DNA from 2 places in the Paenibacillus wenxiniae genome. Region 2 is predicted to be linked to the other one. Evidence: riboswitches for the same ligand, from Rfam matches in the RefSeq annotation. Region 2 holds a riboswitch; the other holds the start of a gene.
What was found. Region 2 has a riboswitch for S-adenosylmethionine ahead of AAHF22_RS12860 (methionine ABC transporter ATP-binding protein). Riboswitches for the same ligand answer to the same signal wherever they lie in the genome.
Positions count from the first base shown of each region.

Region 1: linked by a shared signal. The riboswitch ahead of metA (homoserine O-acetyltransferase MetA) and the one ahead of AAHF22_RS12860 (methionine ABC transporter ATP-binding protein) in region 2 are both predicted to bind S-adenosylmethionine.

Region 1 covers NZ_JBCGUH010000001.1:746,282-752,582, forward strand. Annotated here, with positions in the region: gene AAHF22_RS03095 (PLP-dependent transferase) at 1-948, opposite strand, end outside; gene AAHF22_RS03100 (DUF6756 family protein) at 1,023-1,547, opposite strand; gene metA (homoserine O-acetyltransferase MetA) at 1,480-2,421, opposite strand; SAM riboswitch class I at 2,568-2,704, opposite strand; gene corA (magnesium/cobalt transporter CorA) at 3,590-4,525, shown strand; gene AAHF22_RS03115 (HAD-IA family hydrolase) at 5,128-6,301, opposite strand, start outside.
Region 2 covers NZ_JBCGUH010000006.1:109,532-115,832, reverse strand. Annotated here, with positions in the region: gene ybaK (Cys-tRNA(Pro) deacylase) at 1-373, shown strand, start outside; gene AAHF22_RS12870 (MetQ/NlpA family ABC transporter substrate-binding protein) at 957-1,784, opposite strand; gene AAHF22_RS12865 (methionine ABC transporter permease) at 1,862-2,539, opposite strand; gene AAHF22_RS12860 (methionine ABC transporter ATP-binding protein) at 2,536-3,555, opposite strand; SAM riboswitch class I at 3,686-3,841, opposite strand; gene AAHF22_RS12855 (COX15/CtaA family protein) at 4,373-5,374, opposite strand; gene AAHF22_RS12850 (thioredoxin family protein) at 5,937-6,293, opposite strand.

The sequences.
Region 1 (6,301 bases), on a different contig from region 2:
ATAACGGGCATCGGTTACTTTAAAGGAGAAAATGCCCGTGTTTCCGCTCGATTGGCGATTTTGCACATCATAGCCTGGATGATCCGGCAAGCCTGGATGGAACACCTGCGCAATTTGCGGATGCTGTTGTAAATGCTTGGCGATCGTAAGCGCATTGTATTCGTGACGCTCCATCCGCAGTGCCAGCGTCTTCATCCCTCTCATCAGCTGATACGAGTCACTTGGCGACAGCACGCCACCGATCGAGTTATGCAGGAAAGCGATCTCTTCTGACAATGCTTCACCTTTGGTCACGATCAGCCCTGCTAATACATCGTTGTGACCACCTAGATATTTACTTGCACTATGAATAATAATGTCAGCGCCAAGCTCGATCGGACGCTGGAAAAATGGCGTTAGCAACGTATTGTCCACGATCGTAATCAGTTCATGCTGCTTTGCCCAGCCGGTCACTGCTGCGATATCCGTAATCATCATCAGCGGATTCGTTGGCGTTTCAATAAATACAGCACGTGTATTGTCCTGACGTACACGCTCCAGCGCGTCCAGATCGTTCGTATCCACATACGAAGCGCTCACCCCAAATCTGGACATAATGCGTTCCAGTAAACGATACGTACCGCCATACAGATCAAGCGAAACGATTAGATGATCACCCTGTCCAAACATCGCAAAGATCGTTTGTAACGCCGCCATACCGGAACTACAGGCAAAACCAGCATCGCCTGCCTCCAGTTCAGCAATCGATTGTTCCAGTATCGCCCGCGTAGGATTGGTCGTGCGAATGTAGTCAAAGCCCGTGCTTTTGCCAAGCTCCGGGTGACGGAATGCGGTCGATTGATAAATCGGGAAATTAATAGCTCCTGTTACCGGCTCATCCACCGATCCGATCTGGGCAAGCCGGCTTTCAATACTAAGCGATGATTGCTGATTCTTTTTGTACGTCATTCGTTACGTCCTCCTCAGATATCCAATCAAATTTAACATCGTTTCTAAACATAGTTTCTAATAAAAAATGAAAATTATGAACTCATACACAATAAAAACTCTCCGTGTTCGTTCTCACACAGTAACCAGCTATAATCATGGGGGCAAATATAATATTCAAAAAAGCGGCATTCCGCGATCACATGCACCATTTCATCCCATGTTAATGTGTAGACATGATGCCTTTCATTATCTTCATCAATCATGAACAGCAGCTTCTGATCCGTTGGGCTAACGGTAGCACCATATTGCTGCACAATATCTCGGATCGCTATATAGGACGACTCATGATCCATATACTGTCGATGTACGAGATGTTTTAGCCCTAACCACCAGGCTCGAGGTTCACCTTCTACATATATATGCTGGGCCGCCTGGATCACATGTTCTGGATTGGGCACTTCATAGTCGCGAATAGGTCCTGTCGAGAACGCTTCTTCCAACTCCTGAAGCAGACTTCGATGTAATGGATATGTTCCATCGGTATCCATATCAGATAGAATACGTTCCAGCAGCGGCCTTCTCGCTTTCCAGATCGTATGGTGTTTCCTGGTACACATAATAGTTCAGCCAGTTAGAAAAGAGCAGATTGGCATGTGCGCGCCATTTAGACGGTGGCGTGCGGGTTGGGTCATCATTGGGAAAATAGTTTTTCGGTACGGCGATATCCATTCCTTTAGCGATATCGCGGTCATATTCCCATTTGAGCGACAATGGATCGTACTCCGAATGACCGGTAACAAAAATCTGTTTGCCATCCTGGGTCGCTACAATATAGATGCCTGCCTCATCGGACTCTGACAAAATTTCAAGGCCTGGCACATTCTCAATATCTTCACGACGCACTTCGGTATGACGTGAATGTGGTGCATAGTACCATTCGTCAAAACCACGCAGCAACGGTACATTATTTTTGTTTAATGTGTGCGGGAAGACGCCAAAACATTTTTCTGGCAGATCGACTTTTGGCACACCAAAATGATGATACAGCCCCGCCTGTGAAGCCCAGCAAATATGCATCGTCGACGTGACATTTGTTTTGCTCCAATCGAAGATTTCCTGAATCTCTTCCCAGTAGTTCACATCTTCAAATTCCATCGTCTCGACGGGTGCGCCGGTGACGATCAGACCATCAAAGCGTAAGTGTTTCACTTCAGGGAATGTTTTGTAAAAGGCATTCAGGTACTCTGCCGATGTGTTTTTGGAAATGTGCGAGCGAGTATGCAGCAAATACACATCTACCTGTAGTGGACTGTTACTGAGCAAACGTAGCAGCTGGGTTTCCGTCGTTTCTTTCGTCGGCATCAGGTTCAGCAGGGCGATGCGCAGCGGACGAATGTCCTGCTGGTACGCACGCGATTCGTCCATAACGAAAATATTTTCTCCGGTCAGAATTTCTTTTGCCGGTAAACTGTCTGGAATTTTGATTGGCATTGTGATTCACTCCTTGTAAGTGGTTGGTCATGCAGCGAACAGCGTGCCCGAATTATGAAAGGAGGTGCGCAAATACGCAAAAAGACCTTTCTCGTTGGAGCTGAGAAAGGTCGTATACGCAAACAAGCTGCGTCTGTATAGCGCCTCTCTCATCTGTCAGCAGATACCAGATACTTCATCGTAGGATGTACCTGTATCTCTGCTAGAATTAGCACCGTACAGTATATGACTGCCGGTTGCCGGGCTTCATAGGGCTAGTCCCTCCGCCTGCTCTTGATAAGATTCGCTGTATTGGATTGTAGGGTAAAACAGGAAATACGGAATTACTTATACCATAATTTATACTACTTTCCTACCTATCGTCAAGAGATTGTTCAGCCGATAAATAAGTTAGACTAGTAAAATGGAGTTGGCGCACTAACACTGGGATCAGTACGATATTTTGCTGACGCAAAAATCCTTTTTATTGTACCCCGTGTTAGGAAATCGCTAACACTGGATCAGTACAATATTTTGCTGACGCAAAAATCCTTTTTATTGTACCCCGTGTTAGGAAATCGCTAACACTGGATCAGTACAATATTTTGCTGATGCAAAAATCCTTTTTATTGTACCCCGTGTTAGGAAATCGCTAACACTGAATCAGTACGATATTTTGCTGACGCAAAAATCCTTTTTATTGTACCCCGTGTTAGGAAATCGCTAACACTGGATCAGTACAATATTTTGCTCATGCCAAAATCCTTTTTATTGTACCCCGTGTTAGAAATTCACTAACACTGGATCAGTACAATATTAAGCGTGCGCCAAAAATTCTTTCCCATTTCACTCCGTGTTAGAAAATCACTAATACTACACTTGAAAGCCTGCTGTCTCCACGGTATACTTAACAAGTATTTGACGTATTTTCATGTTTTTCATAAAACATTGCGTATACGATATCATTCAAAAAGACTATAAAGAGGTGAATTTCAAGATGGAAGGCGACCCGAGGGCGAGCTTACAAGAGCGATATACACAATTACAGGAATGGAACGACAATAGGATACCGAAGGAGCGCGCCATGTTGAAAAGATCATTTTCATATAATAGCGAAGCTTTATAGAAGTGTGTACAATTGCCGTCTCTTTTCCTGCTCATTTAAGATGAAAAAGGAGTAGAGCATACTATGAAAATTCGGCACGTAAACGCCGGCAATTTCACGCTGGTTGAGGATGTTAATGAAACACTAGTTGCACCGGAGGAAGGCTTTTACTGGATTGACGCTGGTCTTGATGATCTGATCTTGCTTCAACCACTCTTTATGCTACATGATCTGGCGGTTGAGGACATGATGGGCGATGAAGAGCAGCGGCCAAAAATCGAAATTTACGAAAATCACTACTTTATCGTTGTGAACAGTATTCGTTTCGACGATGAAGAGATTTTTTTGCGCGCACTAAATATTTTTCTCGGACGGCATTTTATTATTACGGTAACGAAGCAAAAGATCAGCGAGCTGCGCACACTCAAGCCGATTTTGTGGGAAGAAGAAGTGAGTCGTCCCGACAAATTTATGTATCTGCTCGTCGATTTGGTGGTAGATAACTACTTTACCGTCGGTGACCGGATCGAGGATCAGATGGAACGGCTTGAGGAAAGCATTTTGATGAGTACAAAAAAGTCGCATTTGAACGAAATTATCGGTTTGCGCGGTGAGATTTTATGGCTCAAACGTGTACTTGGCCCGCAACGCGAAGTGATCAATACACTGAACAAAAAGGATCTGCGTCTAATCGATGATCAATTGCAAAAATATTTTAGTGACGTGTACGAGAATGCGGTTAAAGTATCTGAGATGTTCGATACGTTCCGCGATCTGATGGGCAACTTACGTGAAGCATATCAGTCCAGTATCGCTAACCGCGCCAACGAAATTATGCGCGTGTTTACCGCGATTACGACCATATTCATGCCACTGACCGTAATTACCGGTATTTATGGGATGAACTTTGAAAATATGCCTGAGCTGAAATGGCATTATGGCTATCCAATGGTCATCGGCATTATGATTGCGCTCGGTTTAACGATGTTCTTTACTTTCCGTAAAAAGGATTGGATCTGAACGTTTGGATGTTATCGTGATGTAGCTCTACCGACTCGTAAGGTAACAAATATCCCGAAATTTCGTATTTCGTATTTCGTATTTCGTATTTCGTATTTCGTATTTCGTATTTCGTATTTCGTATAAAGATACAGCACCTACTCAAGCGATGCTTGGGAAAATGCATAATAAAAGCCCCTTTCACTTACGAAAGGGGCTTTTATTATTTGATATCGATTTTATTCCAGCTGACTATTTACTTTTCACGCCTCTGTATCTGATTGATAGCAATTGCCTATACGTTTGTTTTAGCTTTATATCGGATGTGTCCACGCTTCATTGCTCTACATCTGCTTTGTATCGATGTGTATCCACACTTCACTGCTCTACATCTGCTTTGTATCGATGTGTGTTCACACTTCACTGCTCTACATCTGCTTTGTATCGATGTGTGTTCACGCTTCACTGCTCTACATCTGCTTTATATCGATGTGTGTTCATACTTTATTGTTGTTTCATATCGGCTCCATATCCGCCTTGTATCCTCTATGCAAATAACCGTACTACATAGTGCGAACACATAACGTTCCAAACAACAACTGTCCCTATACACGATCTCACCATTATGGAATTTCCATCCACCGTTCCATCGTCTCTGCATTCAAATGCTCCAGACTGGCAACAGTGAAATGGGCGTTGTCCACAATATGATGCAGGCTCACGCCAATCGTTTTCATGCCCGCCTGACGAACCGATTGCAGACAATCCGGCGAATCCTCGATGACCATACAATGGTACGGATGAATGCCTACCGACTCGGCGACGAGAATAAAACCTTCTGGATCTGGCTTCGGATGCGTAATATCCTGCGCCTGCACGATGGAGGAGAAATAATGTTCCATTCCAAGTCGTTCCATAATTCGGCGTGCATCTGGACGATCAGATGCCAGCAGGACAGCTACATTTTGCTCACGAAGCTGAATAAGCAAATCCTCGGCACCTGGAAGTAAAAATTCGCGTTTGAGCTGCTCTACATCCATCGTCTCTACCCGTAAAATCGGCGCTTCGATATGATCCGCCTGGATTTGCTTCTTCGCAGGCGATACTTCCGCATTGGCTCCTTTGGCTGCTGCACCTGCATCCTGTGCTGTAGCCGCTTCTTTACTGCTCGTATCGTTCTTTTTCAACGACTTTTTGTTAGAGGCAGTGGATTCTTTGGAGCTAGCATCTGCATGACGTGTTGCAGCACTAGGATCAGGTGCAGACGATACCGCAGCTTGTTTGGCCTTCTCATTCTGTTTGTTTTGCTTTTCCTCAGCAGCGGCAGCCGCTTGTGCTTCTGCCTCTTTGCGACTTTCTTTTTCATTATGCCGTTTTAACGAAGCCTCGGCGTGGGCGGCTCTCTGCGATTCCTGCTCTGTTCGCTCGGACTCTTCCTCTGGAATAGCATCCGGTGTGTAGGCTTCGGCATAGCTTGTATCTTCCATGCTCGGCATCGGAATGAGTACACCTTCCAGACCGAAAATGACGGCTTTCAGCATCCGGTTTTTAATTTCCAGCGGTCGTGTCATCGCGACTACACGCTGTTCATCATAATGCGATATCGTTAGCGGCTCACCGCGAATGATGCGATACGTCGTCATATTTTGCTCGATCGTAATGTCCAGCAGACGGTTCTGGAATTGCACACGGAAGCTATAGCGCGTCCAGTTGGGCGGTAGTTTCGGTTCAAAATGCAGCATTCCATTATGCTGACGCATGCCTGCAAATCCGCCCACAATCGTCAGCCAGCTTCCT
Region 2 (6,301 bases):
AGCCGTAGCCGAAAAGATTGGTAAACCGGCTCCCATTGTACATAAGACGCTCGTTACGCGCGGCAAAAATGGACTGCATATTTTTGTCATTCCGGTTGCCGAGGAATTGGATTTGAAAAAGGCGGCGCGAGCGGCGCAGGAGAAAAAGTTGGATATGCTGCCGGTGAAGGAATTGCTTGCGCATACCGGCTATATTCGCGGTGGCTGCTCACCGATTGGGATGAAAAAGCTGTATCCTACGTTTATCGATCACCGGGCGGAAATGCTGGAGCAGATGATCGTGAGCGCTGGCAAAGTAGGTATGCAGGTGGAGCTTGCGCCAGAGCAGCTGGCGGCAGTAGTAAAGGCACAGTTTGCGGAGATTTGTGTATGATGTGGTAGACTGTTCAGTTCAGACTGTTGATAAACGAAAAGGATCGTATACAGGTATATGATTAGCGTGGATGCTGTTCAAGCAGCATGGTATAGTAAAGGCTATTGGCGTCTGAATGCTATGATTGGATAGGGTGTATATAGTAGTAGGTCACTGCTGCTAGAAATATACGGCGTATACTGCAATACAAGATACAAGATACAAGATACAAGGTATAAGGTATAAGGTATAAGGTGCAAGATACAAGATACAAGATACAAGATACAAGATACAAGATACAAGATACAAGATACAAGATACAAGATACAAGATACAAGATACAAGATACAAGATACAAGATACAAGGCGTATGATATATGGCAAAAAAGGAATGGTATACACATAATTTTGTAAGCATGTACTCGTATGGCAAGCAAATTTTATAAGTAAAAAAGCATCCTACCCCATTGGGCAGGATGCTTTTTCAATGCCAAGCGTATCACTTTAGCAGTTACGCGTGCTCATTCATCAAATACGTAGCGAAATTGCGCTAATTATATTCACGATTTACTGCCACACGTTATCACAATCACGCAGCCAACACTTAAAAGGCTGGGATGACAGCGCCTTTGTACTGCTCTTCGATGAATTTCTTCGTATCCGCCGAAGTCAGTGCTTTTGCCAGCTTCTGAATCGCTTCGGAATCTTTGTTGTCTTCACGAGTGACCAGATAGTTCGCATAAGGTGCGCTGCTATCTTCTACGATCAGTGCGGATTTTGGATCGATTTTGGCTTCCAGTACATAGTTCATGTTGATCATCGCCATGTCGACTTGATCCAGTTGACGTGTCAGCATTGCTGCATCCATCTCTTTGAATTGCAGGTTTTTCGGATTGGATGTGATGTCTTTCGTTGTCGACGTGATGTTTGTTTTGTCTTTCAGCTCGATCAAGCCGTTGTTCGCGAGCAAGATCAATGCGCGTGCGCCGTTGGATACTTCGTTCGGAATTGCGATTGTTGCGCCTTCAGGCAGCTGGTCAATCGACGTGTACTTTTTGGAATAACCGCCAAATGGCTCGATGTGTACGGCTTGAACCGTAACCAGATTCATGCCACGAGATTTATTTTGCTCATCCAGGTAAGGCTTTGTTTGGAAATAGTTAGCATCCAGCTTTTTGTCATTCAATTGAACGTTAGGTTGGATATAATCTGTGAACTCGACAACGTCCAGGTTTACGCCTTCTTTGGCAAGCTCAGGCTTCAGGTGGTTTAAGATTTCAGCATGAGGTACAGCTGTAGCGCCAACGCGCAGTGTGACGGCTCCGTTACTGTCTGTACCGGAAGCAGCATTGGAGTTATCCGCTTTGTTTCCGCAAGCAGCAACAACCGCTACGAGCATAATGCTAACGAGTGCAAGCAACCATTTTTTCATTGTAAGTTCCCCTTTTCGTTTCTATATTGTATATGGTTATAATGCCATAAACGCATTATTCCTACCTGATAACTATATTATCGGCGTGAAAAATGAATGACGAGACGATCGCCTAGCATTTGCAGCGCCTGCACGATGATGACCATCAGCACAACGGCAACGAGCATCACGCCCATATCATAACGATAGTAGCCATAGTTGATCGCGAGCGTACCCAGTCCGCCTGCACCGATCATTCCTGCCATCGCGGTATTGGATACAAGTGCAACAACGGTTACGGTTAGCCCTGCCAGCAAGCCTGGCATCGCTTCACGTAACAATACGCGACCAATCACCTGTCCGGTTGACGCTCCCATCGCATAAGCGGCTTCGATCACACCACGATCCACTTCGCGCAATGCGGTCTCGACCAGTCGTGCAAAAAATGGCGCAGCCGCGATCACAAGCGGCGGAATCGTTCCCAATACACCGATTGTTGTACCGACGAGCAAATCTGTCAGCGGTAGCAAAGCGACGATCAGAATAATAAACGGTACCGAACGTAAAATATTCACGATGACCGAAATGACCGAGTACAGCCCTTTTAACAGCGGCGAAGTGGAGCGAGATGTCATAAATAGCATCACGCCCAGTGGCAATCCGATCAGCAACGTAAACAGTCCGGATGCACCGATCATTTGCAGCGTCTCAATCGTTGCCGTACCAAATTCATTCCAATCAATCTGTGAAAAATCCAGTTCACCAAAATTACTCACGATTCCATCACCTCCACATTCAAGCCTTTTGCGGTCAGCTTGTCCAGCGTCTGCTGGATCGCCTCTGGCGTTCCGTCAAAACGGACGATCAATTGACCGTATGGCACACTTTTGAGTGTGGATATCGTTCCCTGCAAGATGGCAAAATCAACGCCAGTCTCACGTACGGTACGCGACATGATAGATTCATACGTTTTGTCGCCGAGGAAGGAAATTTTCACAGCCAGCGACGATTCACTATGTGGCACAGCGAGTACCGCACCGAGCAATTCACTTTGACTGGACTCACGCGTAATAAAATCACGGGTGATCGGATGCTGCGGCTTCAAGAACACTTCAGCTACAGGTCCCTGCTCTACAATTCCTCCCTGATGAATGACAGCCACACGATCGCAAATGCTTTGAATGACATTCATCTCGTGTGTGATCAGTACAATCGTCAGGTTGAAGCGCTGGTTAATATCCAGTAGCAACTTCAAAATCGAATCCGTCGTCTGCGGATCAAGCGCAGATGTCGCTTCATCACAGAGCAGCACATCCGGGTCGCTCGCCAGTGCACGGGCGATGCCCACACGCTGTTTCTGTCCGCCGGACAGTTGAGCTGGATATTTCTGAGCATGTACTTCCAGTCCGACTAGCTTTAGTAGCTCTTCCACTCTAGTACGGATGTTTTTCTCCGGCGTTTTGGCGAGACGTAATGGGAAAGCAATGTTATCGTAAACGGTCGCCGATGACAGCAGATTAAAATGCTGAAAGATCATGCCGATCTTGCGGCGGCGTGCTTGCAATGCTCCTTTACCCAGCCCGGTCAAATCTACACCATCGATCCAAATATGCCCTGATGTTGGACGTTCTAGCAGATTAATACAGCGAATGAGTGTACTTTTACCTGCTCCAGAGTGTCCAATCACCCCGAAAATCTCACCTTTTTCAATCGACAGATTCAGTTCACTAAGCGCTGATGTTGTATGTTTACCTTTGCCATATACTTTGGTTACATTTTCAAGACGAATCAAGCTTGAGGTCCTCCTCCCGGTTGTCGGTCCGTATGCGATTTCGTTCTAGCTATTTTCAACCGGTTCTTTTTTTATAGACAAAAAGAGCCCATTTTCTGCAGAAAGGGCTCTCTATCCGTAAGATATTGCCTTCTCATCTGCCAAAACCACAGACTGTTCCATTGCTGTACAGCCGTCATTTTGTAGGATTTAGCACCATGTCATTTTGAAAACAGGCAATCTGCCATATTTCAAAATCGGTTGCCGGGCTTCATCGGGCCAGTCCCTCCACCACTCTCGATAAGAAAATATGAAAACATCGAATGAAAATCTTTACTCAGTATATTGAACTTCACAATCTTTGTAAAGTGGAAAATTGGGATTTTTTCATTAATTTCAGCAAATATTCATTTTGGGATTAAGTTGGGATTGGACAGATGGAAGGGGAATATGTGCGGTGGGCAGCAACCACTTCAGGAAGGACTAGGGGGATGGACTCTAGTATCGCACAGGAATCTACATAGTACGAGTGTATTGTAGATTCGCGTGTTCGGAAGAGGAAAAATATTTGCTCTACAAAAATCACTTTCTTATGGAACCTCGTGTTAGGAAACCATTAACACTGTAAGTCGTCCTTTCCCCTTATTTTCTTCCCTACGTTCTGTGCGGTTTGCAACATATTTCGTATAATGCACGCAAAAATACGAACTTATTTTAGTTGGTAGGGTAAGCATGTAATTAATAAAAAAAGATGTACGCAGGCGCTACTTGGACGTCTGCGTACATCTTTCTCATATTTTAAGTTTGATTTGATTCATTGGACTCGTAACTTTTTGAATTAACGAGTTACAGGTATGCCAGGTTGATCTGATTGTTGCTTGTGTACGTTGGAGGCTACGTAGGATTCGCGGCTTAGTTGCCATGTACGTAGGCTCATGTAGCATAGGATACCGAATAAGAACTGAATCAATAATGTATGTGCCATCGTTGCGAAGAAGTATACTTCGGGTACATACATCGTGAAAATATTAACGGCACCACTTACAAATTGCAATACGATAAATAGGACGGCGATCATACCCATTTTACGAATGCTCGGATTGTTCGGGTGGTGACGATAGGCGTAGTGACCGAGAATAGCGATCACGATCACAAGTGCGAGCGCTGCTACACGGTGTAGGAATGCTACACCAACGCCGCCGGACAATTCAGGAATCACGGCACCGTTACAGAGCGGGAAGCCGGAACAGCCACCGCGGGAATCGGTATGTGTTACGAATGCACCTGTATATACGACAAGATAAGTAAAAATGGTTGAGAACCACGTCAGGTTACGGAAACGTTTGCTGACTGGTGGTTGATTCTCATACGTATGTGTACGCTGATATTTGTGCAATCTGCGTGCGGTGAACGCCATTAGCATCGAGCTGGAAAAGGCGATCATCGAGAAACCGAAGTGCAATGCCATAATTGGCGCAGACTGAGAAAATACTACGGCGAGTGCACCCATAATTGCTTGCAACACAACAAAGATCAGAGTCAATATTGCATACAAACGTAGTTCTTTATTTTTATTAAAAAAGATAAAGCCGATGAATGAAAACAATGCGGTCAAACCTGCAAAACCGCTGACCATTCGATGCGTATACTCGATTAAGGATGAAATGGTATATGCAGGGATGAATTGACCATGACAAAGCGGCCATTCTCGCCCACAGCCAAGTCCTGATCCGGTCTTGGTTACGACCAAGCCACCCATCGTTGCTAAAAACATAGCCAAACAGGTTATATAACTTAACCATTTCAAATGCTGAATCGTTATCCGTGGCATACGTGCCATAATTAAGATCACCCGCTATTAAATTAGTAGTGACGTTCATGTGAAGTCACTATTCATTATAGCGAATCCAGCGCCATTGCTACCATCTGGTTTGTGACAAATCGTTGATCTCTTTGTAATGGTTCAAGAAAGACGAATGTCGTCTGTATGTATGGATTGGCAAGTTGAAATATTCGCATTCGAGTAACAGTGCACATACTTATTGATTATAGCTAAATATACTCATCTTGAACGGGAATAAAGTTCAAAGTTCAAAGTTCAAAGTTCAAAGTTCAAAGTTCAAAGTTCAAAGTTCAAAGTTCAAAGTTCAAAGTTCAAAGTTCAAAGTTCAAAGTTCAAAGTTCAAATAAATTTTAAAGCAGATACATGCCCATGAAAAATAAATATTAAAAATAAACATAAAAAATGATCTCTGCGTTAATCAGAGATCATTTTTTATCTATATAATGTTGCGTTTTATTATTAGTACATCTTACTGATGCTGAGCATTACTAATATTACGCCTTACTGTATAATGTTGCGTTTTACTTTAAGATGTTACATCTGATTGTTGTCCTACTTTTCACTCTGCCGCTTGCGCGTTCAGCGCCCCATAAACCTCAACCGCACGATCCAGAAACTGTTCGATCTCCTGGCGCGATTTACGGGCTTTATTTACAAAACGGATCAGTTCCTTGCCATTTGCATATGCGACAAAGCTGGGAATGCCCATAATGTTCTGTTGTTGGCTCACATCGCCGACACCTTCCACATCGACTTCAACAAGACGCAGACGGTCGCTGTATTGCTGTTCTACTTCCGGCATAAAAGGATCGATAAATTTACAATCGACACACCAGTCGGCTTTAAAAACGGCAATCGTCAGTTCTGCGGATGCAATGGCTGCATGGAAGCTTTCACTTGTATTAATCGTTTGCATATCTGTTC